Regions from separate parts of the Cupriavidus sp. BIC8F genome, predicted to be linked through region 3. Evidence: predicted binding sites of a transcription regulator. Region 3 holds the regulator's gene; each other region holds the start of a gene.
What was found. The regulator HrcA, encoded in region 3, represses chaperone genes, less so after heat shock. The targets are predictions, from matches to a motif close to TTAGCACTCNNNNNNNNNGAGTGCTAA.

Region 1 (9,744 bases), 800 kb from region 3:
AAGCGCCTGCGCAGCATGGCGATGGAGCGCGGCCTGAAGCTGGTGGACGCGGCCCAGCGCGTGATCGACGTGATGGGCTGAGCCGCTCGCGCCTGCCAGCCGTGGTGCGCTGCCGCACACGACTGGTGCAATGCCCGCTCCTGGCGCTGCCGCGCGGCGTCACCTCTCTCCCCTGCTTCCCCGAATGCGGCGGCGGCGACCGCGCGCGCACCGCATCCGGCCATTTCCTCCCGATCCGTCAAAAATCCGCCCTCGAATGCTGCGCTGCACAGGCTGGCACACGCCTTGCGTTATGCAGGTATCGGCCAACGGCGGCCGACCAACAATTTCGGCGGGCACGGCCAACGCGGGCTGCGCCACGCCACGGACAACGGCGTCCCTGCGCCGCACCGGTCTTCTGGCGAAGCCGGTCGCGGCAGGGACGCCTTTTTTCTTGGAGCCATGCAATGCCCTCTCGCCTCAGGATTGCCAAGCCGCTGCACGCAGCCGTCCACGTTTCCGACGCGGCTGCCGACGCCGTCCCGGCCAGCAGCGGCCGCCGCCGCGTGCTGGCCACCATCGCCGGCGCCAGCGTGATGACGCTGGTCGATCCGCTGGTGCGCGCCGGTGCATGGGCTGCGGGCTCGGACGCGCCGGAGAAGACCGACGTGCGCATCGGCTTTATCCCGCTGACCGACTGCGCCTCGGTGGTGATGGCCGCCACCCTCGGGCTGGACAAGAAGTACGGCATCAAGATCACGCCGACCAAGGAAGCCTCATGGGCCGGCGTGCGCGACAAGCTGGTCAATGGCGAGCTGGACGCGGCGCACGTGCTGTACGGCCTGATCTACGGCGTGCAGCTGGGCATCGGCGGCCCGAAGAAGGACATGGCCGTGCTGATGAACCTGAACCACAACGGCCAGGCCATCACGCTGTCGTCCAAGCTCGCCGAGAAAGGCGTCAAGGACGGCGCCAGCCTGAAGGCGCTGATGATGAAGGAGAAGCGTGACTACACCTTCGCCCAGACCTTCCCCACCGGCACGCATGCGATGTGGCTGTACTACTGGCTGGCGGCCAACGGCATCAACCCGATGCAGGACGCCAAGGCGATCACGGTGCCGCCGCCGCAGATGGTGGCCAATATGCGCGTGGGCAATATGGACGGCTTCTGCGTGGGCGAGCCCTGGGGCGCGCGCGCCATCGCCGACAAGATCGGCTTCACCGCCGAGACCACGCAGGCCATCTGGAAGAGCCACCCCGAGAAGACCCTGGGCACCACCGCGGAGTTCGTGCAGAAATACCCCAACACCGCGCGCGCGATGGTGGCCGCGGTGCTGGAGGCATCGAAGTTCATCGATGCGTCGGCCTCCAACCGCCGCAAGACCGCCGAGACCATCGCCGCCAAGTCCTACGTCAACACCGACATGGATATCATCCTGGACCGCATGCTGGGCCGCTACACCAACGGCCTGGGCAAGACCTGGGACGACCCCGACGCGATGAAGTTCTACCAGGACGGCAGCGCCAACTACCCGTACCTGTCCGACGGTATGTGGTTCCTGACCCAGCACAAGCGCTGGGGCCTGCTGAAGGAACATCCGGACTATCTCGCCGTGGCCAGGCAGGTCAACCGCATCGACGTCTACAAGCAGGCCGCCGCCGCCGCCCAGGTGCCGCTGCCCAAGAGCGACATGCGCAGCGCCAAGCTGATCGACGGCGTGGTCTGGGACGGCAAGGACCCCAAGGCCTACGCCGACGGTTTCAAGATCAAGGCCTGACGCAAGCCTTTCCCCACTGATCCGCAGTGCCCCTGACAAAAGGAGCCAGACGTGAATGCCATAGCCCACACCACGCCCGATGGTGCCACCGTAGCCGCCAGCGCCGACCCCGACACCAAGGAGCGGGTGCGCCGGCGCGAGCAGGAAATCGCCGCGCAGGCCCGGCGCGCGCAACGCCGCGAAGCGCTGGCCGCGCTGGTGCTCAAGGCCGTGCCGCCGGTGCTGGGCTTTGCCCTGTTCGTGCTGGCCTGGCACGGCATCGCCACGATGATCCCGGCCATCCCCACGCCGCAGGCCACATGGAACGCCGCGGTGCCGCTGTTTGCCGACCCGTTCTACCGCAACGGGCCCAATGACCAGGGCATCGGCTGGAACGTACTGGCATCGCTGGCGCGCGTCGCGGCGGGCTTCGGCCTGGCCGCGCTGGTCGGCATCCCGGCCGGCTTCCTGATCGGGCGCTTTGCCTTCCTGAACGCGATGACCGCGCCGGTAATCAGCCTGCTGCGCCCGGTCTCGCCGCTGGCGTGGCTGCCGATCGGCCTGCTGCTGTTCAAGGCGGCCAACCCGGCCGCGATCTGGGCGATCTTTATCTGCTCGATCTGGCCGATGGTGATCAACACCGCGGTGGGCGTCACGCGCGTGCCGCAGGACTACCTGAACGTGGCGCGCGTGCTGGACCTGTCGGAATGGAAGGTGTTCACGCGGGTGCTGTTCCCCGCGGTGCTGCCCTACATGCTGACCGGCGTGCGGCTGTCGATCGGCACCGCGTGGCTGGTGATCGTCGCGGCCGAGATGCTGACCGGCGGCACCGGCATCGGCTTCTGGCTGTGGGACGAATGGAACAATCTGAAGGTCGAGCACATCGTGATCGCGATCTTCGTGATCGGCATCATCGGGCTGCTGCTGGAGCACGCGCTGCTGGCGCTGGCCCGGCGCTTCAGCTACGGCACCAACTGATACGTGGGGAGAATCGCCATGGACAAGTTCGTCAGCATCGAAAAAGTCGGCCAGACCTTCAAGACCCGCAAGGGACCGTTCGTCGCCCTGCGCGATATCAACCTGCATATCGCCGAGGGCGAATTCATCACGCTGATCGGCCATTCCGGCTGCGGCAAGTCCACGCTGCTGAACCTGGTCGCGGGACTGGCCACGCCCACCACCGGCGCGCTGATCTGCGCCGGGCGCGAGATCGCCGGGCCGGGGCCGGAGCGCGCGGTGGTGTTCCAGAACCATTCGCTGCTGCCGTGGCTGACGTGCTTCGAGAACGTCTACCTGGGCGTGGAGCGCGTCTTTGCCGCCAGCGAGAGCAAGCCGCAGCTCAAGGCGCGCACGCAAGACACGCTGGCGCTGGTGGGCCTGACGCACGCCGAGAACAAGTACCCGCATGAAATCTCCGGCGGCATGAAGCAGCGCGTGGGCATAGCCCGCGCGCTGGCGATGGCGCCCAAGGTGCTGCTGATGGACGAGCCCTTCGGCGCGCTCGATGCGCTCACGCGCGCGCACCTGCAGGACGAGCTGATCAAGATCGTGGCGCGCACCCGCAGCACGGTGGTGATGGTGACCCACGATGTCGACGAGGCCGTGCTGCTGGCCGACCGCATCGTGATGATGACCAACGGCCCGGCCGCGACCATCGGCGAGATCCTGAAGGTGGGCCTGCCGCGCCCGCGCGACCGCGTCGCGCTGGCCGACGACAAGGCCTACCACGCCTGCCGCACCGCGGTGCTGGACTTCCTCTACCGCAAGCAGCGCAACCCGGCGCTGCAGGAAGCCGCGTAGTGTCCTCAGGAGGCGATGCGCGGTGACCGGCGGCGGTGGGCGCGGCGGCCTGGCTCCGCTATCATGAACCCAGAACAGACTACCCCCACGCCGCCATGACCACGCCAGCCACGTCCTTCCCTGCTGCCCGCTATATCAAGGAGATCGGCCGCGGCGTCAACGGCGCGCGGGCGCTGCCCCGCGAAGACGCGCAGGCCCTGTTCGACGCCATGCTGGCCGGGCGCGTCTCGGACCTGGAGCTTGGCGCCATCCTGATGGCCTACCGCATCAAGGGCGAGGCCCCGCACGAGCTGGCCGGCATGCTGGAAGCCGCCCATGCGCACTGCCAGCCGCTGCCGGCGCCGCCTGACCGGCAGGTGGTGGTGATCCCCAGCTACAACGGCGCGCGCAAGCAACCCAACCTGGTGCCACTGCTGGCGCTGCTGCTGGCGCGCGAAGATGTCCCCGTGCTGGTGCACGGCACGCGCCTGTTCAATGGCCGCGTGACCAGCATGACGCTGTTCGAGGCGCTGGGCGTGCCCTTGTGCGTGACTACCGACGAGGCCTCGGCACGGCTGCGCGAGGGCAGCGACCTCGGGCCGCTGGCGGTGCTGCCGGTGGATGTACTGTCGCCCGGGCTGTCGAAGCTGCTGGAGCGGCGCACCGTGATCGGCCTGCGCAATTCGTCGCATACGGTGGCCAAGATGCTGCAGCCAGTGGGCGAGCATTCGCCCGCCGAAGGGTTGCGCCTGTATAGCTACACTCACCCCGAATACCGCGAGACGCTGACCGACTACTTCTCGCATGAGCCCGCCAACGTGCTGCTGGCACGCGGCACCGAGGGCGAAGTGGTGGCCGATGCGCGCCGCACCAGCCGCATCGACTGGCTGCATGAGGGGCACCAGCAGACGCTGGTCGATCCGGCCGTGGGTTCACTGGCCGAAGTGCCTGAACTGCCGCCTGGCAGCGACGCCGGCCAGACCGTGGCCTGGATCCGGCGCGTACTGGAAGGAGCGGCGCCGGTGCCGGCACCGATCGCGATCCAGGTCGAGGCCATCCGCGAATGCCTGCGGCAAGGCACCCACGTGACCTGGGCCAGCCCGGTCTGAGCCAGCCCCGGGACCGCTGTCAGGCCCTGCGCGGGGGCAGCGGGATGCGCTCGGTCTCGCCCGGCACGTGCGGGAACTGATCGTCCTCCCAGCGCTGGGCGGCGGCGTCGATCGCCACCTTGCTGCTGGCAACGAAATTCCAGTAGATAAAGCGGTGCCCGTCGGTCGGGTCGCCGCCCAGCAGCATCACGCGCGACGGCGCCGTGGCCGTCAGCGTCGCGGGCTGGCCCGGCGTGAGCACCACCATGTGCTCGGCCGGCAGCGGCTCGCCGTCGAGCGCCACCGCGCCATCCACCGGATAGATGCCCCGCTCGGCATGTTCGGCAGGGATCTCCACGCTCGCGCCCGCATCCAGCTCGATCGCCACATACAGGGTGCGGCTGAAGACCTTGACCGGAGAGACCTGGCCAAAGGCATCGCCCGCAATCACCACCATGCGCACGCCCGGCCGCTCGATCCGCGGCAGCGTGGCGGCGGGATGGTGGAAGAACGACGGCTCGGCACCCTCATGCTCCTGCGGCAGTGCCACCCAGGTCTGGATGCCGTGCAGGCGGGCACCGGCGGGGCGCACATGCTCGGGCGAGCGTTCCGAGTGCACGATGCCACGCCCGGCGGTCATCCAGTTGACGTCGCCCGGGCGGATCGCCTGGTCGCTGCCCAGGCTGTCGCGGTGGATGATCTCGCCCTCGAACAGGTAGGTGACCGTGGCCAGCCCGATATGTGGATGCGGGCGCACATCAGCGCCGGCGCCCGGCGGCAGCTGCACCGGCCCCATATGGTCGAAGAAAATAAACGGCCCGACGGTCTGGGTAGCGGCGGCCGGCAACAGCCGGCGCACGGTAAAATCGCCCAGGTCGCGCACATGCGGCTTGAGCAAGTGTTCGATAGCAGACATAACTCCTCCAGTGGAATAAGAGAGGCTCGCAAGGATGCCAGCGCGCTGCAGTTGGGTCGAGTGTAGCCGCTGCTGCAACAAATCATTGCAGCAGCGGGCAGAACCCCTGTGCCCCGCACCGCTCTAACATCCAGTGCGCCGAACCGTGGGTATCGTTTCCGCCGCTCGAAGTGGTAAGTAGCTATGCCATCCGTAAGAGCAATCGAGTGGAACTATCACGGCCATCGGGGCTCCAATTAGCACTCACCCGGCCTGAGTGCTAATATGTGTTGCAATGCCGCCGGCCCAAGAGGCGCGGCACCCCGGCAACCGAACCGCCGGATGCGAAAGGAGCCATTGAGTGAACGCAGTCTTGTCTGCCGACCAAACCCTGAATAACCGTCTGCCGACGGCACCCCGGAGCACGGGCAGCTTTGCGCTGACCTTCCCGGCCACCGTTGGCAACCTCGACAGCTATATCCAGGCTGTCCACCGGATTCCGCTGTTGACCGCGGAGGAAGAGCAGCGCCTGGCGCGCGAGCTCCGCGACCACGATTCCGTTGATGCTGCCCGCCAGATGGTGATGTCCCACCTGCGCCTGGTGGTGTCGATCGCCCGCCAGTACCTGGGCTACGGCCTGCCGCACGCCGACCTGATCCAGGAAGGCAATATCGGCCTGATGAAGGCCGTGAAGCGCTTCGACCCCGAACAAGGCGTGCGCCTGGTGTCGTATGCGATGCACTGGATCAAGGCCGAGATCCACGAATACGTGCTGAAGAACTGGCGCATGGTCAAGGTGGCCACCACCAAGGCCCAGCGCAAGCTGTTCTTCAACCTGCGCAGCCACAAGCAGGGCGCGCACACGTTCACGCCGGAGCAGGTCGAGGCCGTGGCGCGCGAGCTGAACGTCAAGCCCGAAGAAGTGATGGAGATGGAAACCCGCCTGTCGGGCGGCGACCTGGCGCTGGAAGGCCAGATCGACGACGGCGAAGAGGAATTCGCCCCCATCGCCTACCTGGCGGACAACCACAACGAGCCCACCCGCGTGCTGGAAGCCAAGCGCCACGACCGCATGCAGGTCGAGGGCCTGGAAGAGGCGCTGGGCAAGCTGGACGAACGCAGCCGCCGCATCATCGAGGCGCGCTGGCTGCACGTCGAGGACGACGGCTCGGGCGGCGCCACGCTGCATGAGCTGGCTGACGAGTTCGGCGTCTCGGCCGAGCGCATCCGCCAGATCGAGGCCGCGGCCATGAAGAAGATGAAGGGTGCGCTGCAGGCATTCGCCTGATCCGCTCCCCCAGCCATGCAAAAGGCCGGTCCACTGGACCGGCCTTTTTGTTGCCCGCGAGAGGGAGAGTGCGACGTTATGCCGCACCCCTTCCCTCCCTTTCACGTCACGACAGCAGCTGTTTCAGGTCGTGCGCGATCGGATCCGGACCCTGGCCGTGGCGGATGAACAGCCGCAGCTTGCCCTCCGGGTCGAACACATAGCTGCCCGCGGAGTGGTCCACCGTGTAGTTGCTCGGGGAGCTGCCCGGCACCTTGGCGTAGAACACCTTGAAGTCCTTGGTCACCTTCTGCAGTGCGGCTTCGTCGGCCGGGCGCAGCCCCAGGAAGCGCGCATCGAAGGCTGGCACGTACTGGGCCAGCAACGCCTGCGTGTCGCGTTCCGGGTCGACCGTGACGAACAGCACCTGCACGCGGTCGGCGTCCGGGCCCAGTTTCTCCATCACCGCCTTCAGTTCGGCCATCGTTGTCGGGCACACGTCCGGGCAGTGGGTGTAGCCGAAGAACATCACCACCGCCTTGCCCTTGAAGTCGGCGATGGTGCGCACCTTGCCGTGATGGTCGGTCAGCGAGAAGTCCTTGCCGAAGTCCGCCGCGCCGGTGATATCGACATTGCGGAACGAGGCCTTCTGCTGCCCGCAGGCAGCCACGGCCAGCGCAAGCGCGGCCAGCAGGGAAAAGCGGCGGAAGGCGGCGAACAGGCCGGAGGCGGGGCTTAGGCGGGGCATGCGGCGGAAACCGGTCAGGGGTGGGGGGAACAGCGGCACCAGAGGGCGGCGACATCACGCAGTATCGCCGATCGGGCCGCCACGCTGCGCCGGCCGCGACAAGATGCCGCAGCCGGTGGGCCACAGGTCAGACCTGCGGCACGAACTTGAAGTAGTGGTCGACCAGCAGCGCGGCGAACAGCAGCGACAGGTACAGGATCGAGAAGCGGAAGGTGCGCTGCGCCAGTTCGTCTGAATAGTTGCGGTACATCTTCCAGGCGTAGGCCAGGAAGCCCGCGCCCAGCGCCAGCGCGGCCGCCAGGTAGATATAGCCGCTCATGCCGTAGACAAAGGGCAGCAGCGTCGCGGCGATCATGATCAGCGTGTACAGCAGGATATGCAGCAGCGTGTAGCGCTCACCGTGCGTGACCGGCAGCATCGGCAGGCCGGACTTGGCGTAGTCGGCGCGGCGGTACAGCGCCAGGGCCCAGAAGTGCGGCGGGGTCCAGGTGAAGATGATCAGCACCAGGAACCAGGCTTCGGCCGGCACCTCGCCCGCCACCGCGGCCCAGCCCAGCGCCGGCGGCATTGCCCCGGACAGCCCGCCGATGACGATGTTCTGCGGCGTGGCCGGCTTGAGCAGGATGGTGTAGACCACCGCGTAGCCAAGGAAGGTGGCAAAGGTCAGCCACATCGTCAGGTCGTTGGCGTAGACGTGTAGCAGCCACATGCCGGCGCCGCCCAGGACAGCGGAGAACACCAGGGTCTGCGGCGTGGTGATCTCGCCGGTGGCCGACGGGCGCCACGCGGTGCGGCGCATCAGCGCGTCAATCTTCTGTTCGACCAGGCAATTGATGGCAAAGGCCGCACCGGCCAGCAGCCAGATGCCGGCGGCGCCGCCGATCAGCACGCGCCACGGCACCATGCCGGGCGTGGCCAGGAACATGCCGATGATGGCGCAGAACACGGCCAGCTGCGTCACGCGCGGCTTGGTCAGGGCGGCATATTGTCGGGCAAGGTGCCGTATCCGGCTCAACTTGCCCAGGGAATGGGGGTGGGTAGCGGTAACCACGGAAGGGGTCTTGTCTTTCATGTGGCGCGGGCGGCGTTCGGCACGGCAGCGGGGACGCCGGCGGCCCGCATGGTGAGCCCTGCGAGCCCTGTATTGTAGTGGAGGCGGACCAGCAGCAGCAGGAGCAGCGCCGCGCCGCCGTTGTGCGCAACCGCGGCCACCAGCGGCCAGTCGAACACGATATTGGACATCCCGGTGGCCAGCTGCAGCACCAGCGTGCCCAGCAGCCAGCCGGCCGCGCGCGCGAGCCCTTCAAGCCGGCGCGCGCGCAGGCCGAGCCACGCCAGGTAGCCCAGCACGACAAAGGCAAAGCCGCGGTGCACCCAGTGGATCGCCACCAGCGCCGCGTGCGGGATGTAGTCGCCGTCGGCGGTCATGCCCAGCTGGCGCCACAGCGTGAAGCCGTGGCGGAAATCCATCGCGGGCACCAGCTGGCCGTTGCACAGCGGGAAGTCGGTACAGGCCAGCACCGCGTAATTGGTGCTGACCCAGCCCCCCAGGAAGATCTGGATCACCAGCAGCAGCAGGCCGATGCGCACCGGCCAGCGCAGCCGCGCCGCCTGCGCCGCGACCGGGTGCGGCGGATCGTTGCGCGATCCCAGCTGGATCAGCACGGCCAGCAGGGCCATGCCCAGCATCAGGTGCGTGACCACGATGACGGGCTGCAGCTTCAGGGTCACGGTGAAGGCGCCGAACGCGCCCTGCACGCACACCAGCAGCAGCACTCCGGTGGCGAACCACGGCGACTGCTTCAGCTCGCGCCGCTTGACCCACGCCAGCACCATCAGCGTGATGATCAGCACCCCGACCGCCATGGCGAAGTAACGGTGGATCATCTCGATCCACGCCTTGGCCAGCGTCACCGGGCCGCTGGGCAGTGCGGTCTCGGCCGCGCGGATCGGCTCCATCGCGGCGTGCGGGTTGGAGTGCCCGTAGCAGCCGGGCCAGTCCGGACAGCCCAGGCCGGAGTCGGTCAGGCGGGTGAAGCTGCCGAACATGATCAGGTCCAGCGTCAGGAACGCCGTGATCCAGGCGAGCTTGCGGTACTTGTTGCGGTCCCCTTTCACCAGCACGTAGGACAGCGGGAACAGCGCAATCAGGATGCCGATGATGGCCAGTTGCAGCAGCATGCCGTCCCCTTTAGCCGATGCGCGAGACCTTGAGCAGCTTCTTCAGGTCG
Region 2 (9,744 bases), 390 kb from region 3:
TGCATCCTGCCCCATGATTTCTCGCGGAAGGTAAGTCAGGAATCCGGGCACTGCCAGGCTGGAAAAACCGACCCAGGATGCCGGAGATGCCGGGGAAACGGTCAATCCCGTCACGCTGACAGCGACTCCCGTGCAGGACGCGCTGTCGCAACTGGCACTGAGTCCGTTTGCGTCGTACCAGCTGACGGAGACATTGGCAGATTTAAGGCTTGGCAGAATTTCCTGCATGCGGTTGAGCACTGACGGCGATCCCCGGCCGCAAACCACGGCTTGTCGTGCTCCCCACCGGGTTGCTTCTGCGACAGCATTCCAGGTGTATAGCACCCGGCCGAACTCCAGTATGCCAAGCAGCACCGAAAAGAAGAGCACTGCCACGATGGCGAATTCAACCGCTGTCGTACCTCTCTGATGCCTATTCATAAGCTTGCCTCATCGTAGCGGAGATATCGCTGAAAGGAATGGAGGTAAGGGAAGTGCTGCCACCGGTATAGAACCGCGTAAATCCGAGCAGATCCAGGATAGGCGTGAAGGTATAGCCGGTCACCCGGACCGTTACCGTGTTGATTGCCGGGTTGCTGCCCTGGCCCATGTTGGCGATGCATGCCGGATCCGCCGCATCGCAGATGACCACCATGCTGGTATTGAGGCCAGGCACCAGGGCCGGCTGGGTGTCGATGGCAACTGGCGTGCCGTAGACGACCAGCTGCTTGGCCATGTCGTGCGCGGTCGCGCTGCCCGCCGCCTGCGTACTCAGGTAGCGTGCCGCATCACGAACCGATTTTGCCAGCGTGTTGTATGTGTAGATGGCCCGGCCGAACTCAGTGAGTCCGAAGCAGATCGCCAGCAGCAAGGCGAACGTGATGGCGAACTCGACGAGCGCTACACCTTTTTGTCGCTTCTTCATCGATTTCCCCTACTCAACAAGGGCCGGGATCATGGGACCAAAGTTCCCGCCGGCGAGTCCATTCGTCGTGCAGGGACTACTGATCGTTGCGGCATTGCCCAGATATTCGAACTGAACCGAAGCGGTAGGTCCGCTGATCGGTTGAAGCATGAGCATGCAGGCAAAGTCGATGACTTTCGAGGCGGTCGAGACGACCGGCACGATCACAAGGCGGCGGCTCATCCCCAGTTTTGCGTGATCGCCAGTGCCGCCCGGTACGGCCAGATTTTGGTAGCCGCCCTTCATGTTCAGACTGGTGATCGTGTCGCCAACCCCGACATCTGTACTCGTGTCCGCGTAGCTCGCGTATGTGAGCCGCTTGGCCTTGAAATTGGTCGCCGTAGGGTCGGTACCACCCGACGAACCGGAATATGCCTGCTTGCCGTTCGGCCAGTTCGTGCTCGTATAGGCGTAACCCGTAAGGTCCGGCCGCATGACTGTCTTGTCGCTGTTGTTCTTGTAGATGCCAAAGCGGCTGTTCCACTGGTCGTCAACGGCGACCTTGGCCCCAGGGGTTCCAACCGTATCGTTGACCTTGGAGTTGCAGTACCCGACGGCCATTTCTTGTTTTGTTTCGTTGGCGTTTTTTGATCCATCAAGGTTGTACCAGCCCATTTCCCCAGGGGATGCTGTCTTCGTACCGTCGTAAAGCACAGTCACCCATTCGCCAGTTGCGAACCCATAGTCAGGCGCACTGCCCCCCGTCTTGGGAAGCAAGCCAACCGGAATCGGGCAAGTGCTCTGAGCATGAGTGCGCGTCGCAACACCGACTGCAGAAACAGCCGTGCTGGTTGGGCCTCCGACCATCTGAATCAGGTAGGCCGCAATCCCCGAGGTAGCATGCTGGCATCTTGCGTAGCGCGCATTTGCCACAGGCGCGAAGGTCGCACTGTAGGCACCGGTTAGCGTATCGCTGAAGGTTACGTCTGTATCGACGATGCCCGCAGAGCTATTCTGGTATTTGACCTTGTTGGCGTTCCCGGCGGTCATTCCAGCGCTCGTAGCCCTTGTCAGGGCATCCGCCGTCCCATCGAGTTCCTGCGCTGCCGCCAGCGCGCAGCTATCGACAGCGGACTGTAGCTCCGTCTTCGCGACAAACATCGCGCCCAGGTCGATGACCAGTCCGGCCATGCCTAACAACACGGCCAGGGTCAGGCCCACAATCGGAAGAATGACCCCTTTTGCCTTCTTTTTGCCATACGTGGACATATGCATCGCCTTGGATGGGAGACATGAGCACCCAGCTTGGATCCGCTGTCATAGCCGGACTCCACGGCTGCCAGCGACACATGGGCGACCAGCTGACTACGCCGGGAACATCCCGATAGCTCGCTTCGTACAAGCATTCTTGGTCATGCCAACGGCAATTGGTATCGGCCCTATGGCGGAATCAGTAGGTAGGGTCACAGCCTGGAGAGAGTTCGCTGGACGACTCACCGGGATACTGGAACCCCGATCAATAGGGTCCCGCTTCCAGCTCACAGCTCACCCAAATCGGCATACTTCGCTCCAATGGTGCGATCAAGATCACTTACCGGGCTCAGAAATTACTTGCTGTGGCTACTCAGCTCTGCAAGCAAGTGAAAAGAGGCCTCCTGTAGCAACGACGTGTGTTACAGAATTGACTCATACCTCGGCTCACGAGTTGAGCATCACGCGGGGTGGGCTTGCCGATCCACGGCCACACCCACACCAGCTTCGACTACTGCATCGACGATTCGCGCGTGGTCTGCAACCCGCGCGGCTATGTCAGCCGCCGCACCGGCGAGTTGGAGAACCAGCGCTTCGACTGGTGCTGCGTGGTTGAGGTCTGACGCGCTGCGCGGCCAGCCACAGGTTCGGCAAGCACGATGTCGTTACAATTTTATTGCGCGGTGGCCGTCTCCTGCGACGAGAGCGCGACCATGCCGATGGTCGGCCTGGCGCTGCGTCAGTTGTAGTCGAAATTGACCGTTGCCACGCTGCTTACCGTGCCGGGCCCTACCGTGTCGAGCCGGTAGTACCGCACGCCCAATGGAATGCCCATGGCCGTTGCCGTGCCGACATTTCCCATGGCGACGTTGGCATTCAGTGGCAGCGGCGTGCCATTGGCGCCGCCATTCAGCAGTTGCAGGCCGACGCCCTGCGCCGATCCGTTGTTTTGCAGCACGCTGCTCACCGTCTCGGTGGTACCGCCGACAGTCAGCGTGACGACCGACTGGGTGACGCAATTCTCGAGATTGAGCATGAAGCCCGTTGCACCGGCTGTCGCGCCGACCGAAGGCAGGGCCGAGTTTCCGATCTTGGGCAGCGTGATGACCTGATTCGCCGTGCCCGCGCTCAGGGTGCAGCTTGGGGCGATGAACTGGAAGGTCACGGGCGAAGTGATTTCGTCACCAAACTGGGCCGTAGCCGGCCCAGGCCCCGAAGCTCCGGTCCCGCTGTCCTGGTAGCCGAAGCGCATCAGGCTATTGCTGAACGTGCCGCTCGTCAGCGCGTTGCTGGTTCGCACCAGGTCCAACCGGAACAGGAATGTATGCGACGAGGTTCCCAACGGCATCGTGCAAGCGAGCCCGCCGAGGCCGCTCCCATGCAATTCACGCCAAAGTTGTCGCCACCGTTGGTGCCATAGCTGGTTGGGGCAATCACATTGCCATTGGGCAGATACATGCGACAGCCCAACCCCGGCATGGCGGTGGCAAAGGTCTGCTGCGAGATTGAGGTGGTCACCAGCGGCGACTGTGGCGTGTAGTTCAAGGCCCAGCCACTGGTAGCAGGACTCACGAGTCCGGTGTTGTCGCAAGTCACCGTCAGGGTGATGGTAGCGCTGGAAATCACCTGGCCGATACCGGTGGTCTTGCTGATGCTTACCGTGGACGGCGAGAAAGGCGATGTCGAGGTGGTTCCGGAACAGGCAGCATATGCCCGCGTGTGTGCCAGGCACATGAACACCATGCAGACAAGGATCAAGGGGGCGCGCCAGGCTTGCCTTGTGCGCGATCCGGCATGAAAAAGGCGGCGTCGTAACGATGTGATGGTTCGAGGTTCCATGGCAGCCATGCGGGGAATGTGAATTGAAGCGGGGCTTGCCGACGACCTCTTGCCACCGTCAACACAGAATGTAGCCAGCGCTGCCAGCGCCTCGAATAGGCCAAGCCTTAGATCAGGCTGAGAATCTTCTTGCCACACGTGCGTTGCATGAAGCTCCGGCAATTGGGATTGGCGTCGGATTGGCGTGGATGGCACGCAGCGGTATGGTCCGGCCGTGGCCGGCCGGGTCGCATGGCAGACGGATGAGGAGCAGGCATCCCTCTCTCGAAACGCAAAAACCCCCGCGGGCGCGAGCCCGCGGGGGTTTTTCAAGACAGCCTGCCCGTAAGGGCAGTCAGTCGGCAATGATTTACATCATGCCTTCCATGCCGCCCATGCCGCCCATGCCGCCCGGCATTGCCGGAGCCGACTCTTCCTTCGGCGATTCGGCAACTGCGCAGTCCGTGGTCAGCATCAGCGAAGCCACCGAAGCGGCGTTCTGCAGTGCGGTGCGGGTGACCTTGGTCGGGTCCAGCACGCCCATTTCCACCAGGTCGCCGTACTCGCCCGAAGCCGCGTTGTAGCCGTAGTTGCCCTTGCCTTCGATAACCTTGGCAACGACCACCGAAGCTTCTTCACCGGCGTTCAGCACGATCTGGCGCAGCGGCTCTTCCATGGCACGCAGCACGATCTTGATACCGGCGTTCTGGTCGGCGTTTTCGCCGGTCAGTGCCGAGATCGCAGCGCGGGCACGCAGCAGGGCCACACCGCCGCCGGGGACGATGCCTTCTTCCACCGCAGCGCGGGTGGCGTGCAAGGCGTCTTCAACGCGGGCCTTCTTTTCCTTCATTTCAACTTCGGTGGCAGCGCCAACCTTGATCACGGCAACACCGCCGGCCAGCTTGGCCACGCGCTCTTGCAGCTTCTCACGGTCGTAGTCCGAGGTCGCTTCTTCGATCTGGGCGCGGATCTGCTTCACGCGGCCTTCGATCGCACCTGCGTCGCCGGCGCCATCGATGATGATGGTGTTTTCCTTGCCGATCTCGATGCGCTTGGCCTGGCCCAGGTCGTTCAGGCCAGCCTTTTCCAGCGTCAGGCCGATTTCTTCAGCGATGACGGTGCCGCCGGTCAGGATGGCGATGTCTTCCAGCATGGCCTTGCGGCGGTCGCCGAAGCCCGGGGCCTTGACGGCGGCGGTCTTCAGGATGCCACGGATGTTGTTCACCACCAGGGTCGCCAGGGCTTCGCCCTCGACGTCTTCAGCGATGATCAGCAGCGGGCGGCCAGCCTTGGCCACTTGCTCCAGCACCGGCAGCAGGTCGCGGATGTTCGAGACCTTCTTGTCGAACAGCAGCACGAACGGGTTGTCCAGCTGGACAACCTGCTTTTCCGGGTTGTTGATGAAGTACGGCGACAGGTAGCCGCGGTCGAACTGCATGCCTTCCACGACTTCCAGCTCGTCGGCCAGCGACTTGCCGTCTTCAACCGTGATCACGCCTTCCTTGCCGACCTTGTCCATGGCTTCGGCAATGCGCTCACCGATCGAGGTGTCGCTGTTGGCCGAGATCGCGCCAACCTGGGCGATTTCCTTGCTGGTGGTGGTGGGCTTGCTGACCTTCTTCAGCTCTTCCACGGCGGCGGCGACAGCCTTGTCGATGCCGCGCTTCAGGTCCATCGGGTTCATGCCGGCGGCGACGAACTTCATGCCTTCGCGCACGATCGACTGGGCCAGCACGGTAGCGGTGGTGGTACCGTCACCGGCGTTGTCGCTGGTTTTGGAAGCCACTTCCTTGACCATCTGGGCACCCATGTTCTGCAGCTTGTCCTTCAGCTCGATTTCCTTGGCCACGGACACGCCGTCCTTGGTCACGGTCGGGCCGCCGAAGCTGCGCTCCAGCACCACATTGCGGCCCTTCGGGCCCAGGGTCACCTTGACTGCGTTGGCGAGGATGTTCACGCCTTCGACCATCTTGGCACGTGCGGCGTCGCCGAACACTACGTCTTTAGCTGCCATTCTTGAATCTCCTGAAATCTGTACGGGTGGCGGTCAGTCGGTGAATTACTTGTTCACCACGGCCATGATGTCTTCTTCGCGCATGACCAGCAGTTCCTGGCCTTCCACCTTCACTGCCTGGCCGGCGTACTTGCCGAACAGCACGCGGTCGCCGACCTTGACGTCGAGGGCGATGTTGTTGCCCTTGTCATCCTTCTTGCCAGGACCGATTGCCAGTACTTCGCCTTGATCGGGCTTCTCGGCAGCGTTGTCGGGAATCACGATACCGGACGCGGTCTTGGTTTCGTTGTCCAGACGCTTCACGATCACGCGGTCGTGCAAAGGACGCAGATTCATACGGACTCCTAGATGCAAAGTGAGTTTTTAATCACAAATCGGCCGGCTACCGAGGCGACGGCCGTCTGAAATGTTCAGGTGCCGCAAGGGGCGCTTTCATGCTGTTAGCACTCACCCCCGGCGAGTGCTAATTATAGGGACGGGGTATGGCCATTTCAAGACAGGGACTTGATACGGGTTTTCCCTTGGACGTGAAATTCTCGAGGGATATCGCCTTGGAGAGCCATTGAAAGGGGAGCTTTAGCCACTTAACGTGCATTTGCCGCTCCGTGTAATTTCGACCAAACTGTACATGGGTCGCCGCACGACAACGACAAACATCAAGCCCGCCGCCCGGATCACCCTCCATGAACGTGGAATCCCACTCCCGTCGCCGCAACCGCGCCGGTCGCGATCCCTGCCGCACCTTGCGCAACTCGGCCGGCGTGCTTGCATTGCCGTGGCCCGAGTGGCTGCGTCACTACCACCGCGACTGGCTGAAGCCCGATGTCATGGCCGGGCTGACCGTTGCGGCAGTCGTCATCCCGAAGGCCCTCGCCTACGCCACCATCGCGGGCCTGCCGGTCGAGGTCGGACTCTATACGGTCTTCGCGCCGATGCTGATCTACGCCATGCTGGGAACCTCGCGCCCGCTCAGCGTCAGCACCACGACCACCCTGGCGATCCTGGCAGCAGCCGCGCTTAGCGATACCACGAAGGCAGGCGGTACCGCGAGCTTGCTGACGGCTTCGGCCACGCTCACCTGCCTGGTGGGCATCATCCTGGTCGCCGCCCGCTTGCTGCGCCTGGGCTTTGTTGCCGATTTCATCTCCGAGCCCGTCCTGATCGGCTTCAAGGCCGGGATCGGGCTGGTGATCGTGGTGGACCAGCTTCCGAAGCTGCTCGGCATCCATTTCCAGAAGGGCGCGTTTTTCCACAACCTCGCAGCCATGGTCCAGGGCGTTCCCCACGCTTCGCTGGCAACCATGGCCGTTGGGGTCACGGTCCTGGCGCTGCTGATCGGCATGGAGCGCCTGGTGCCGCGCGCGCCGGCACCGCTGATCGCGGTGGGGATCGGGATTGCGGCAGTCAGCCTGCTCGGGTTGCAGTCTCATGGCGTCGAAACCGTTGGCCATGTCCCGACTGGCCTGCCGCCCCTCACGCTGCCGGATCCCGATCTGGTCATGCAGCTCCTGGTACCGGCCATGGGCATCGCCCTGATGAGCTTTACGGAAACCATCGCAGCCGGACGCGCCTTCGCGCAGAGCGGCGAACCCGCGCCGGACCCGAACCGCGAGCTGCTGGCCACGGGGTTCGCCTGCCTGGGTGGCGCATTCCTCGGCGCGATGGCTGCCGGCGGCGGGACCACGCAGACCGCGGTGAACCGCCGCTGCGGCGCCAGATCGCAGCTGGCGGGACTGGTCACTGCGGCCGTCGCGCTGGGCGCGATGCTGGTGCTGGCACCGCTGATCGGCCTGATGCCGGAGGCCGCGCTGGCGGCAGTGGTCATCGCCTATTCGGTGGGACTGATCCAGCCGGCGGAGTTTCGCGCCATCCTCGGCATCCGGCGCACGGAGTTCATCTGGGCAGTGGTAGCCTTTGCCGGCGTCGTGCTGCTAGGGACATTGAACGGCATTGCCGCCGCCATCATTGTTTCGCTGCTGGCGCTGGCCTACCAGACTTCCGATCCGCCAGTCTATGTCCTGGCACGCAAGCCCGGCACCAATGTATTCCGGCCGCAGTCCGCCGAGCATCCCGCCGACGTGACCTATCCCGGCATGGTGATGCTGAGGCCGGAGGGCCGCGTCTACTTCGCCAATGCGAGACACATCGGGCACAAGATGCGGCCCATCATTGCTGCAGCGAATCCCCGGGTGGTGGTGCTCGACCTTGCCGGCGTCTTTGACCTCGAGTACACGGCGCTGCGGATGCTGACGGAAGCCGAAAAGAAGATGCGCGAAGGCGGCGTGATGCTCTGGCTGGTGGAACTGAATCCCAATGTGCTGGAGATGGTTCGGCGGTCATCCCTTGGGGACACACTCGGGCGCGAGCGCTTGTTCCAAAGCATGGATCTTGCGGTCAACCACTACCTTGCGAACAAGACCGCTACGCCCGCCTGAAGCGCGAATGCATTGCGCAGCAACCGCCGCGAGCCTGGCGCCTGGGCCGGCCATCGTACTGGCGCAAGGCGACATCGCCGAGCGCGTACCGTGGCGACGGATGGCGTGCGGCGTTGGCGCCGCTGTCGCAAGCGCGCAACATCTTCGCCACGGCGCGCTTGTAGGAGTATTCCGGCCCCGCTTCGGCGCTTGCCCGACAGCGCAACACCGCCTCGCTGCCTAGACTGAGGGCACCGTTGCATTCCCGCTTCGGCAGGGATGTGCGGCCTACGCCGCGCCGGCGCATCCGTCGCCGGCGTCTCGGACAACGACTCCGGAGGTTCTCCATGGATCTGAAACAGCCCGCTCGCCTTCCCAAGATCGTCGGCGCGATTGCCGCAGGACTGGCAGGCCTCACTTGCGCCACGGCGATTGCCCAGACGCCGGCCAGCCCGGCCACGCCGGCAACTCCGGCCGCCCAGGGCATGCCGGCCACCCCGGCAACCCCAGCCGCCCCTGCCGCCGCGGCAGGCTCCCAAAGTGCATCGCCCGGCATGACCCAGGTCCAACCACCCAAGGATCCACTGGTCGAGCGCCGTGAGGCACGCCAGAAGGCCTCGGCCGAGTACAAGGCCAAGAAGAAGGCGGCCAAGGGCGAGTACAAGCAGGACGTCGGCGCTGCCAAGCAGGAGCGCAAGGTCGAGAACAAGGCCGCGGACGCAGTGGCCAAGGACCAGATGGCCGCGCCTAAGCAATAGCGCCAGCCGGCGCAGAACGAGGTGGCCGGGATCAGCAGGCCACCTTCTTTTTTTTGCCTGTCGTCTTCCCTCCTTTTGCCCGCGGGAGCATCGGGGATTGGCGGCTTGTAACAAGCCGGATCGCGCCTAGACTCGATAAGAACAAGTCGCGCGCTTTTTCGCCCGGCTCGCCATCTGCGCCATGCCCGCTCTCCGCCCGCACCACTGGTTTACAGGCCTGCTCCTGTCAGGCCTGATGGCCGCGTTCAGCCTGGGCAGCACGTTTGCCGTAGCACAGCAGAAGCCGGCGCCGGCGTCGGCACCCGCGGCGGCGCCGGCTGCGAAAGCCGCGGCCGGCACGGCAGCGCCCGCGAAGCCGCGCGGGCTAAACCTGGCCAACAAGCCGCGCACAGGCGACTTCGACGTGATGGTCAACAGCCGCGTCATCCGCGTGCTGGTGCCATACAGCCGCACCCTCTACTTCAGCGACAAAGGTCACGAGCGCGGACTGACCGCAGAGCTGGTGCGGGAATTCGAGCGCTACCTGAACAAGACCTACGCCGATCGTCTTGGCAAGCGTCCGCTCACCGTGATCATCATCCCCACCACGCGCGACCACCTGCTGCC
Region 3 (9,744 bases):
GGTGGTTGGCGTCTGCTTCTGTTCTTCCATGTCGATCCGTATCAATGCATTGTCGCGGCCCGCCGTGGGCCTGGCCGCGGGTGGTATATCGGCGCGTGTTCCGTGCAGGTGGTGGCAAGGCGCAGGTTTTCAAGAGTGGCGCTGGCGTGACGCGGAAACACACGGTTACAAAGGCCACCCATATGCAATCGGCGCATTATTGCTTTGCTGCATCGCACTCACTAAGATTCTCAGTAAGAAAAATGACAAAAATGTCGGGGGTCCTGGAGATGGTTCAACTTTGTGCCTCTTCCGAAAGGTTGGCCATGCATAAGCTGCCAGTCGTGACGCTCTGCCTTGTGGCCGCCTTGGCGGTCATGACCGTCTTTATCTGCCTTTCCGGCGCATTCACCCCGCGCGATACGGAGTATGGCAGCGGCAAGGCGGTGTTCAAGCACTACATCGTCCCTATCGTCAGTCAGGAAGTCACGCAGGAATAAGCGCCACCTGACCCTGTGCCCACTGCGCGGCGGCACCGGAGCTTCCCGGTGCCGCCGCGTTGTCATTTCAGCTCTTCAGGTGGTCGATGCGGCGCCGGTCCCGCTTGGTCGGGCGCCCCTGGATCTGCGCGGACGGCTCCGGCTGCAGGCGCCGGCGTTCGGCATCGGCCAGCCGGCGGGACTGGCTTTCGGCACTTTCCTCATACAGCGTCTGGGCCACCGGCGCCGGCCCGCGCGCCAGGGCAATGCCTTTCACCACCAGTTCCCAGCGCTGCTGGTGCGCTTCCAGCACCACCATGTCGCCGGGCTTCACCTCGCGCGAGTTTTTGCATGGCTGGCCGTTGACGGTCACCTTGCCGCGCTCCACCGCTTCGGCCGCCAGCGAGCGCGTCTTGAAGAAGCGCGCGCACCACAGCCATTTGTCGATGCGCTGGCGCGCATCCGGCTCAAAGTCGACATTCATGCCGCCGCTCCCCGGGTCTGGGCGCGCGTGCGCCGTGCTTCCAGTTCGTGCGGATGCGGCGTGGCCAGCGGCCAGCCCTGCAGGTGCTGCAGCGCGATCTCGGCCATGGCCGCGACCCACGGATCGGCATCATTCAGGCACGGGATGAAGTGGAAATCCTTGCCGCCCGCGACCTTGAACTCGGTCTGCCCTTCCATGGCGATTTCCTCCAGGGTCTCGATGCAGTCGGCCGGAAAGCCCGGGCAGAAGACGTCGACCCGGCCCGCGCCGACCTTGCCCAGCTCGGCCAGCGTCGGCGCGGTGTACGGCTGCAGCCATTCCGCCTTGCCAAAACGGGACTGGAACGTCACCTGATACTGGCCCGGCTGCAGGCCCAGCGCCTCGCCCAGCAGCCGGCCGGTCTTCAGGCATTCGCAGTGATAGGGGTCGCCCAGCTCCAGCGTGCGCCGCGGCACGCCGTGGAACGACAGGATCAGCTTGTCGCCGCGGGCAAAGTCCGGCATGCCGTGCCGTGCCCAATAGGCGCCGACCTGCTGGTGCAGCGCCGAGATATAGGCCGGGTGGTCATGGAAATGCTTGACCAGCCGCAGCTCTGGCTGGTTGCGCCACTGGCCCAGCACCCGGAACACCTCGTCGAAGGCCGTGGCCGTGGTGGTGCCCGAGTACTGCGGATACATCGGCAGCACCAGCACCTGCTCGCAGCCCTGCCGGCGCAGCGCCTCCAGCACCGAGGCAATCGACGGATTGCCGTAGCGCATTGCGCACGCGACCGTCACTTCATGGCCGTGCTGGTTCAGCAGCCGCTGCAGCGCATGGGCCTGGCGCTCGCTGTAGACCAGCAGCGGCGAGCCTGTCATATGGGCCTCGCGCAGCCAGATCGATTCGTACTTCAGCGCCGAGGCGCGCGAACGCAGCGGCAGGATCACCCCATGCAGCAACGGCAGCCAGGCCGCGCGCGGGATCTCGACCACGCGCGGGTCGGACAGGAATTCCTTCAGGTAGCGCCCCACCGCCTTGGGCGTGGGTGCGTCCGGGGTGCCCAGGTTGACCAGCAGGATTGCCGTGCGCGGCGCGTGGCCGTGCTGGTAGGCCGGTTCGGGAGAAAACGTCATGTCGCTTCCGGGTTGGCACGGTGCCGGGATGGCGCCGGTGCGGCGCACCGGCGATTGCCGCGCTCGGTAGGAATGGAGCCGCTTGTCAGACCAGCCAGTCTTTGCACTAGTTCTGGCTCAGGGCGCTGGACAGCAAGCGCGCGGTGATGTCGACGATGGGAATCACGCGCTCATACGCCATGCGCGTGGGGCCGATCACGCCGAGCGTGCCGACGATCTGGCCGTCGACCTCGTACGGGGCGGTGATGACCGCCATGTCTTCGATCGGCACCAGCCGGCTTTCGCCGCCGATAAAGATCTGCACGCCCTGCGCATGGCTGGACACGTCCAGCAGCTGCAGCAGGCTGGTCTTGTGCTCGAACACGTCGAAGAGGCGCCGCAGCTTGTCCATGCTGGAGGCCAGGTCTTCCACTTCCAGCAGCTTGCGCTCGCCACTGATAAAGACGTGGTCGTCGTCCTCGTCCTCGGCGACGCTGCCGGCCTCGACCGCGGCCTGCATCAGCTGCGACATGTCGCGGCGCAGGTCCTGCAGCTCCACCCGCAGGTGGCCGCGCACCGTGTCGAAGCTCATGCCGGCATAGTGCGAATTGAAGAAGTTGGCCGCCTCGATCAGCTGGGCCGGCGTGTATGACAGCTCGGTCTGGATGATGCGGTTCTGCACGTCGCCCTCGGGGCTGACGATGATCAGCAGGATGCGCTTGTCCGACAGCCGCATGAATTCGATCTGCCGGAACGCCTGCGCGCGGCGCGGCGTCATCACCACGCCGGCGAAGTGCGACAGGTTGGACAGCGTGCGCGCCGCCGCCGTGATCATGCGCTGCGGCCCCAGTTGCTGGCCGCCGAGCTGGTCCTGGATCTGGCCGGTCAGCTCGGCCAGGTCGGCGTTGCGCTCCAGCGGCTTGGCCGTCAGCATCGAATCGACGAACAGCCGGTAGCCGCGCGGGGTCGGGATACGGCCGGCCGAGGTGTGCGGGCTGGCAATAAAGCCCATTTCCTCCAGATCGGACATCACATTGCGAATCGTCGCAGGCGACAGGTCCAGCCCCGAGTACTTCGACAGGGTGCGGGAACCGACCGGCTGCCCTTCGGCAATATAGCGCTCGATCAGGGTCTTGAGCAGCGTTTTGGAGCGTTCATCCATGATGCCCCGATTTTACGCAAGTTTTGGACCTTCTGGCGGCCGGTCTGGGCCGCCCGCCCGCGGCTGCTGACAACCGTCATGGCGGTATGGTCTAATCCACGCATGTCCGCCCCCCCGAAAGCCAGCGCCGTGCGCACTTCGTTCAAGACCGTCGCCCTGGTGGGCCGGTACTCCACTGCCGGCATCGAAGGGCCGCTGGAGGAGATTGCCTCTTATATCCTGCGCAACGGGCAGGACGTGGTGTTCGAGCGCGAAACCTCGCTCGCCACCGGGCTGACCGCCTACCCCGCCCTGTCCGCCGAGGAGATCGGCCGGCAGGCCGACGTGGCCGTGGTGCTGGGCGGCGACGGCACGCTGCTGGGCATCGCCCGCCAGCTCGCCGGCTATGACGTGCCATTGATCGGCGTCAACCACGGGCGGCTGGGCTTCATGACCGACATCGCGCTGGAAGACGCGCACACCGTGCTGCCCGACATGCTCGACGGCCGGTATGAGGCCGAGACCCGCCTGCTGCTGGAATCGCGCGTGGTGCGCGACGACATGAACATCTTTTCCGCGCTGGCCCTGAACGACGTGGTGGTGAACCGCTCGGGCATCTCCGGCATGGTCGAACTGGCGGTGTCGGTGGACGGCCACTTCATGTACAACCAGCGCTCGGACGGCCTGATCGTGTCGACCACCACCGGGTCCACCGCCTACGCGCTGTCCGCCGGCGGCCCGATCCTGCACCCGACGCTGTCGGGCGTGGTGCTGGTGCCGATCGCCCCGCACGCGCTGTCCAACCGCCCGATCGTGCTGCCGCACGACGCCGAGGTCACCATCGAGGTGGCAAGCGCGCGCGACGCCAGCGTCAACTTCGACATGCAGTCGCTGACCTCGCTGCTGCCGGGCGACCGCATCGTGGTGCGGCGCTCCGAAAAGACCATCAACCTGCTGCACCCGGTCGGCTACAACTACTACGCCACGCTGCGCAAGAAGCTGCACTGGCACGAGTATCCTTCCGAAGACAATCGCCTCTGAGCCAGTATCAAGCCGCCCCTTGAGCCTGATCCCGAACCCATCGGACCGACTACCTTCCACGCCACGATGCTGCGCAGCCTGTCCATCCGCGATTTCGTCATCGTCGATACGCTCGACCTGGACTTCACCACTGGCTTCACCGTCTTCACCGGCGAGACCGGCGCCGGCAAATCCATCCTGATCGATGCCCTGGCGCTGGTGCTGGGCGAACGCGCCGATGCCGGCGTGGTGCGCGAAGGCGCCCCGCGCGCCAGCGTCAGCGCCACCTTCTCGACCCACCCGGCACTGGATGCCTGGCTGGCCGAGCGCGAGCTCAACAGTGAAGCGGAAGACGGCGTGGCGACCGTGCTGCTGCGCCGCACGGTCGATGCCGGGGGCCGCAGCAAGGCCTTTATCAACGGCGCCGCCGCCACCCTGGCGCAACTGCGCGAAGTCGGCGACCAGCTGGTCGACATCCACGGCCAGCACGCGCACCAGCTGCTGCTGCGCCCCGATGCGCAGCGGCTGCTGTTCGACGCCCACGCCGGCCTCACCCAGCAGGCCGGCGCGGTGGCCGAGGCCTGGCGCGCCTGGCGTGCCTGCGTGCGCCAGCGCGAGGCGGTGGAACACCAGTCGCGCGAGATGCAGCTCGAACGCGAACGGCTGGAATGGCAGGTCGGCGAACTGGACAAGCTCAACCCGCAGCCGGGCGAATGGGAAGAGATCCAGTCCGAGTACAACCGGCTGTCGCATGCCGCCGGCCTGATCGACGGCAGCCGCGCCGCGCTCGACGCACTGTCCGAGGCCGACGGCTCGGTGCTGTCGGCGCTGAATACCATCGTGCACAAGCTGCAGCAACTGGCCGATGTCGATCCCGCGCTGCGCGACGTGCTGGCCGCGCTCGAGCCCGCGCAGATGCAGGCCGAGGAAGCCGCGCACTCGCTCACGCGCTATGTCGACCGGCTCGAACTCGATCCCGAGCGGCTGCAGGCCGTGGACGAACGCATGCAGGCGCTGCACGCCACCGCGCGCAAGTACCGCCTGCCGCCCGAGCAGCTGCCCGACGAGCTGGTGGCCCGCCGCCAGCAGCTGGACGACCTGCAGGCCGCGCAGGACCTGAACAAGGTGATGGCGCGCGAGGCTGCGGCCAAGGCCGCCTACCTGACCCTGGCGCAGCATCTCAGCCACGCCCGCAAGCAGGCCGCGCAGGCGCTGTCCGCCGCGGTCACCGACGCCATGCAGGGCCTGTCGATGGCCGGCGGCAGCTTTGTCGCCGCACTCAATGCGCTTGACGAAGGCCAGAGCCATGGACTGGAGCAGGTCGAATTCCTGGTTGCCGGCCATGCCGGCGTGAGCCCGCGGCCACTGGCCCGGGTGGCCTCCGGCGGCGAACTGGCGCGCATCAGCCTGGCGATCTCGGTGATCACCAGCGAAGCCTCGCCCACGCCCACGCTGATCTTCGACGAGGTCGATACCGGCATCGGCGGCGCCGTGGCCGAAGTGGTCGGCCGGCGCCTGCAGGAGCTCGGCGGCGCGCGCCAGGTGCTGTGCGTGACGCACCTGCCGCAAGTGGCGGCGCAGGCCGGCACCCACCTGCTGGTCAGCAAGGAAACCACCGATGCGGGCGACGGCTCGGTCACGCGCTCGCGCATCCGGGTGCTGGACCCCGCCGGGCGCGTGGTCGAGACCGCCCGCATGCTGGGCGGCGCCACCGTCACCGCCACCACGCTGCAACATGCGGAAGAAATGCTGGCGCAAGGCATGGCCGGCGGCCAGGGCAGCCAGCCCGCACGCGGCGCGGGCGGCAAGGATGGCCGGCGCAGCCGCCGCGCCGCCGGCTGAAGGCCGCCCCCGCACGTGCGCCAATCCATACACTGACAGGAGCTTCACCATGACCCGCCAAGCGCACGCCGGCCTCCGGCAACCCCCGCGCGCATCGCTGCGCGCCGTGCTGGCCATCGCCACCGCCGCATCGGCCGCACTGCTGGCGCTGTCCGCCTGCCAGGCCCAGCCCAAGTCCTCGGCCCCGCCGCCGGGCAGCATCAGCGATGACCGTTCCCTTGGCGACATCATGGTGCGCTTCAAGCCGCCCGCGGTGGACCTGTCGGAGGATGCCGGCAAGCTGCTGGCCGAGATCAAGGGCCCGATCCGCTACGTGGTCAAGCGCCCGATGTCCGGCGGCGTCTGGCTGGTGACCGCGATCTCGCCGTCGGCGGACGCCACCATCGACCAGGCGGTCGAAACCCTGCGCGCCACGCCCCGCATCGAGACCGCCGAGCCCGACCGCGTGCTCAAGCCCAACCGCAACATTCCCACCAGCCGCGACATGCCGCAGAGCTGAGCCCGGATGCAGGACCGGACTTAAGCCTTCGGTTGCCCTTGCGCAACCACGCTGGATCGTATTCGCTACATAACAAGCCCCTCGCGCGCTACGCCCCAGGAGGAATACATGCCGCAACCCGCGCAGTCCGACTTCCGTAGCAGCCCCGTGACCCGGCGCTGGCGGGCCAGCGTCTTCGCCGCCGCCGCTGTGTGCGGCGCGATGCCGGCCAGCGCGGCACTGGCTGCCGGCGCCCATGCCGCACCCGCCTACACCGGCCAGATCATCGTGCGCTGGCGTGACGGCGCCAATGGCACAGCCAGCGATGGCAGCAAGACGCCTGCAGCCGCGACGGATGCGCTCAAGCAGCTGAGCGAGCGCACCGGGATTGCCCTCACGGCGCGCCGCGCCATGGGCGGCAACCTGCACCTGCTGCAGGTGCCCGACGCACTGGCTGCCGACCCGGAAGCCGCTGCGGCCCGGCTGCGCCAGGACCCGCGCATCGCCGATGCCGTGCCCGACCGCTGGCTGAAGCTGCACGACACCCTGCCCAACGATCCCGAGTTCATCTCGCGCCAGCCTTACCTGATGGGTACCGGCACGGCGGTGGGCGGCGTCAACCTGCCGCGCGCGTGGGACCGCAGCCGCGGCAGCAGCGGCGTGGTGATCGCGGTGGTGGACACCGGCATCCTTCCGCACCCCGACCTGGCGGCGCGCGTGTTGCCTGGCTACGACTTCATCAGCAGCAGCACCATTTCCAATGACGGCGATGGCCGCGACGCCGATGCCACCGATGCCGGTGACAATGTCCCCGCCGACTTCACCTGCCCGGGCAGTTCAACGCCCACGCAGACAGCGACCAACAACAGCTGGCATGGCACGCGCGTGGCGAGCGTGCTGGGCGCGCAGACCAACAATGCGCAGGACATCGCGGGCGTCGACTGGAACGCGCGCATCCTGCCCGTGCGCGTCTCGGGCCGCTGCGGCGCGCTGCTGTCCGATACCGTCGACGCCATGCGCTGGGCCGGCGGCTTGTCCGTACCCAACGTGCCGGCCAATGCGACGCCGGCGCGCGTGGTCAATATCAGCCTCGGCGGCGGCACCTGCAGCAGCATTGAGCAACAGGCCGTCAACGACCTGAACGCGCGCGGCGTGGTGGTGGTGGCCGCCGCCGGCAACGAGCGCGGCGCGGTGGAAGCGCCGGGCGACTGCAGCGGCGTGGTCGCGGTCACGGCGCATGCCAACGACGGCGAGAATGCCAGCTATGCCAACGTCGGCCCGCAGGTCGCGATCAGCGCGCCGGGCGGCGGGTGCGGCAACTCGCAGGTAGTCAATGGGCAGTGCACGACCACGCCCTCGGTCATTCGCACCTTGAACAACGACGGCAAGACCAGCGTTGGCGCCTATGTCGTGACGTCATCCGCGGGCACCAGCTTCGCCGCGCCGATGGTTTCGGGCGTGGTGGCCATGATGTTCGCGGTCAATGGTTCGCTGACCCCGGCCCAGGTCACCGCGGCGCTGAAGGCTTCGGCACGCCCGCATCCGTCCGGCACCTATTGCACCACCAATCCGGGCGTCTGCGGCGCCGGCCTGCTCGATGCCGACGGTGCGCTGGCGGCCGCGGCCGGCACGCCACCGGCGCAGCCTGCGCCGGCACCGGCCTCGGGCAACGGTGGCGGCGGCGGCGCCGTTGCGCCCTGGACCGCGCTGCTGCTGGCGCTGTCCGGCCTGCTGGCCTTCGCGCTGCGGCGTCGCCTGTAACCCCGGCGCCCGGCCGGCTCAGGCGTCGTCGCCGCGGGCCGGGCGCCGCGCCAGCCACCACTCCTGCAAGACCCAGCACAGCAGGCCGGCCACGGCGCCGGCCGCGTGCGCGATGCGCACCACGCCAAATCCCCAGGCCGGTTCGAACACCACCGGCGCCAGCCACGATTGTTCCACCCAGACCTTGGCCAGCACGCCCAGGCACAGCAGCACGCCGGTGACGCGCGCCAGGCCCGATGCCCGCAACAGCGCGAGCGCGCCCCACAAGGCCAGCCCGTGCAAGGCGCCCGAGAGCCCGCCATACCATGCAATCGCCGGCACGCGCAGCAGCACCACCTGCACGGCGATGCCGCAGGCAACCAGCACCAGCAACAGGGTGCGCGCACGCGCCACGCGCGCGGCGATGGCCAGCACGCCGGTGGCGGCCAGCGCGTCGGCCAGCCAGTGGTGTCCGTCCAGGTGCACCCACATGGCCGTAGCCAGGCGCCACCACTGGCCGTCCAGCCGCACCGCATCGCGCAGGTAGAGGCCGTGCGCATGCCACCATGGCATGAAGGTGAACCAGGCCGACAGCGCCCATACCAGCGCGATCGCCGCCAGCAGCCCCGGCCAAGATGCCCCGGCGGGTGCCGGCGGAACTGCCGCGTCAGGCCTCACCGAACACGGCCTGCCACAGCGCGCGCACCTGTCCGGTCTGCTGCGCCACCGACGCGGGCGCGACGCGCGCGTGCGCCTGCCCGTCGAGCCGCAGCTGGTGCTGGCGCGCGCGGAACAGCCGGTAGGCATCGCCCACCGCCAGTGCCAGCGTAGCGTCGATCAGGCCCAGCTCGCCCGCTTCGCGCAGCAGCGCGATATTGCCCGCGTTGCGCGTCAGCTGCGGGTGCGCCCGGCTGTGCAGCAGCACCAGGTACTGCACCGTGAATTCGATATCGACCATGCCGCCGCGATCGTGCTTCAGGTCGAACAGGTCGGTCGGGTTGGGATGGCCTTCGGCGACCTTGCGGCGCATCTGCACGATCTCATCGCGCAGCGCTGCGGCATCGCGGTCCTGGCACAGCACCTCGCCGCGCAGCGCCTCGAAGCGGTCGCCGATGGCGGCGTCGCCGGCGCAGAAGCGCGCGCGCGTCAGCGCCTGGTGTTCCCACACCCAGGCGGTGTTGTCGCCTTCGCGCAGCTGGTAGCGGCGGAACGCCTCGAAACTGGTCACCAGCAGGCCGGCCGCGCCGTTGGGGCGCAGCCGGGTGTCGACATCGAACAGCGCACCGGCCGCGGTATGGCTGGTCAGCCAGGTGATCAGCCGGCGCGCATAGGCGGCGTAGACGTCGGGCGCGCGCTCTTGGTCATCGTCGTACAGGAAGATGATGTCCAGGTCCGAGGCATAGCCCAGTTCCTTGCCGCCCAGCCGGCCGTAGGCGATCACTGCGAAGCGCGGCGTGTCGCGGTGGCGCGTGGCCAGCTGGCGCCAGACC

Region 1: the regulator HrcA is predicted to act here: its motif matches at 5,756-5,782, upstream of rpoH (RNA polymerase sigma factor RpoH).
Region 2: the regulator HrcA is predicted to act here: its motif matches at 6,407-6,433, upstream of groES (co-chaperone GroES).

What each region holds. Positions count from the first base shown of each region.
Region 1 covers NZ_CP136094.1:1,712,450-1,722,193, reverse strand. The annotation lists gene RS901_RS08105 (ANTAR domain-containing response regulator) at 1-81, shown strand, start outside; gene RS901_RS08100 (CmpA/NrtA family ABC transporter substrate-binding protein) at 447-1,757, shown strand; gene ntrB (nitrate ABC transporter permease) at 1,809-2,714, shown strand; gene RS901_RS08090 (ABC transporter ATP-binding protein) at 2,733-3,536, shown strand; gene ybiB (DNA-binding protein YbiB) at 3,632-4,624, shown strand; gene RS901_RS08080 (pirin family protein) at 4,644-5,519, opposite strand; gene rpoH (RNA polymerase sigma factor RpoH) at 5,860-6,786, shown strand; gene RS901_RS08070 (SCO family protein) at 6,893-7,513, opposite strand; gene cyoE (heme o synthase) at 7,641-8,585, opposite strand; gene RS901_RS08060 (COX15/CtaA family protein) at 8,582-9,694, opposite strand; gene RS901_RS08055 (SCO family protein) at 9,705-9,744, opposite strand, start outside.
Region 2 covers NZ_CP136094.1:2,121,141-2,130,884, reverse strand. The annotation lists gene RS901_RS09965 (pilus assembly protein) at 1-420, opposite strand, end outside; gene RS901_RS09960 (TadE/TadG family type IV pilus assembly protein) at 413-904, opposite strand; gene RS901_RS09955 (pilus assembly protein TadG-related protein) at 914-2,152, opposite strand; partial or broken gene RS901_RS09950 (metallophosphoesterase) at 2,617-2,757, shown strand; gene RS901_RS09945 (fimbrial protein) at 2,874-3,434, opposite strand; gene RS901_RS09940 (hypothetical protein) at 3,717-3,932, shown strand; gene groL (chaperonin GroEL) at 4,323-5,966, opposite strand; gene groES (co-chaperone GroES) at 6,012-6,302, opposite strand; gene RS901_RS09925 (SulP family inorganic anion transporter) at 6,650-8,401, shown strand; gene RS901_RS09920 (hypothetical protein) at 8,728-9,138, shown strand; gene RS901_RS09915 (transglycosylase SLT domain-containing protein) at 9,320-9,744, shown strand, end outside.
Region 3 covers NZ_CP136094.1:2,509,783-2,519,526, reverse strand. The annotation lists gene grpE (nucleotide exchange factor GrpE) at 1-30, opposite strand, end outside; gene RS901_RS11795 (hypothetical protein) at 306-479, shown strand; gene RS901_RS11790 (RNA-binding S4 domain-containing protein) at 547-942, opposite strand; gene hemH (ferrochelatase) at 939-2,054, opposite strand; gene hrcA (heat-inducible transcriptional repressor HrcA) at 2,161-3,195, opposite strand; gene RS901_RS11775 (NAD kinase) at 3,298-4,215, shown strand; gene recN (DNA repair protein RecN) at 4,282-6,036, shown strand; gene RS901_RS11765 (hypothetical protein) at 6,086-6,535, shown strand; gene mprA (MprA protease, GlyGly-CTERM protein-sorting domain-containing form) at 6,644-8,275, shown strand; gene rrtA (rhombosortase) at 8,294-8,932, opposite strand; gene glnE (bifunctional [glutamate--ammonia ligase]-adenylyl-L-tyrosine phosphorylase/[glutamate--ammonia-ligase] adenylyltransferase) at 8,922-9,744, opposite strand, start outside.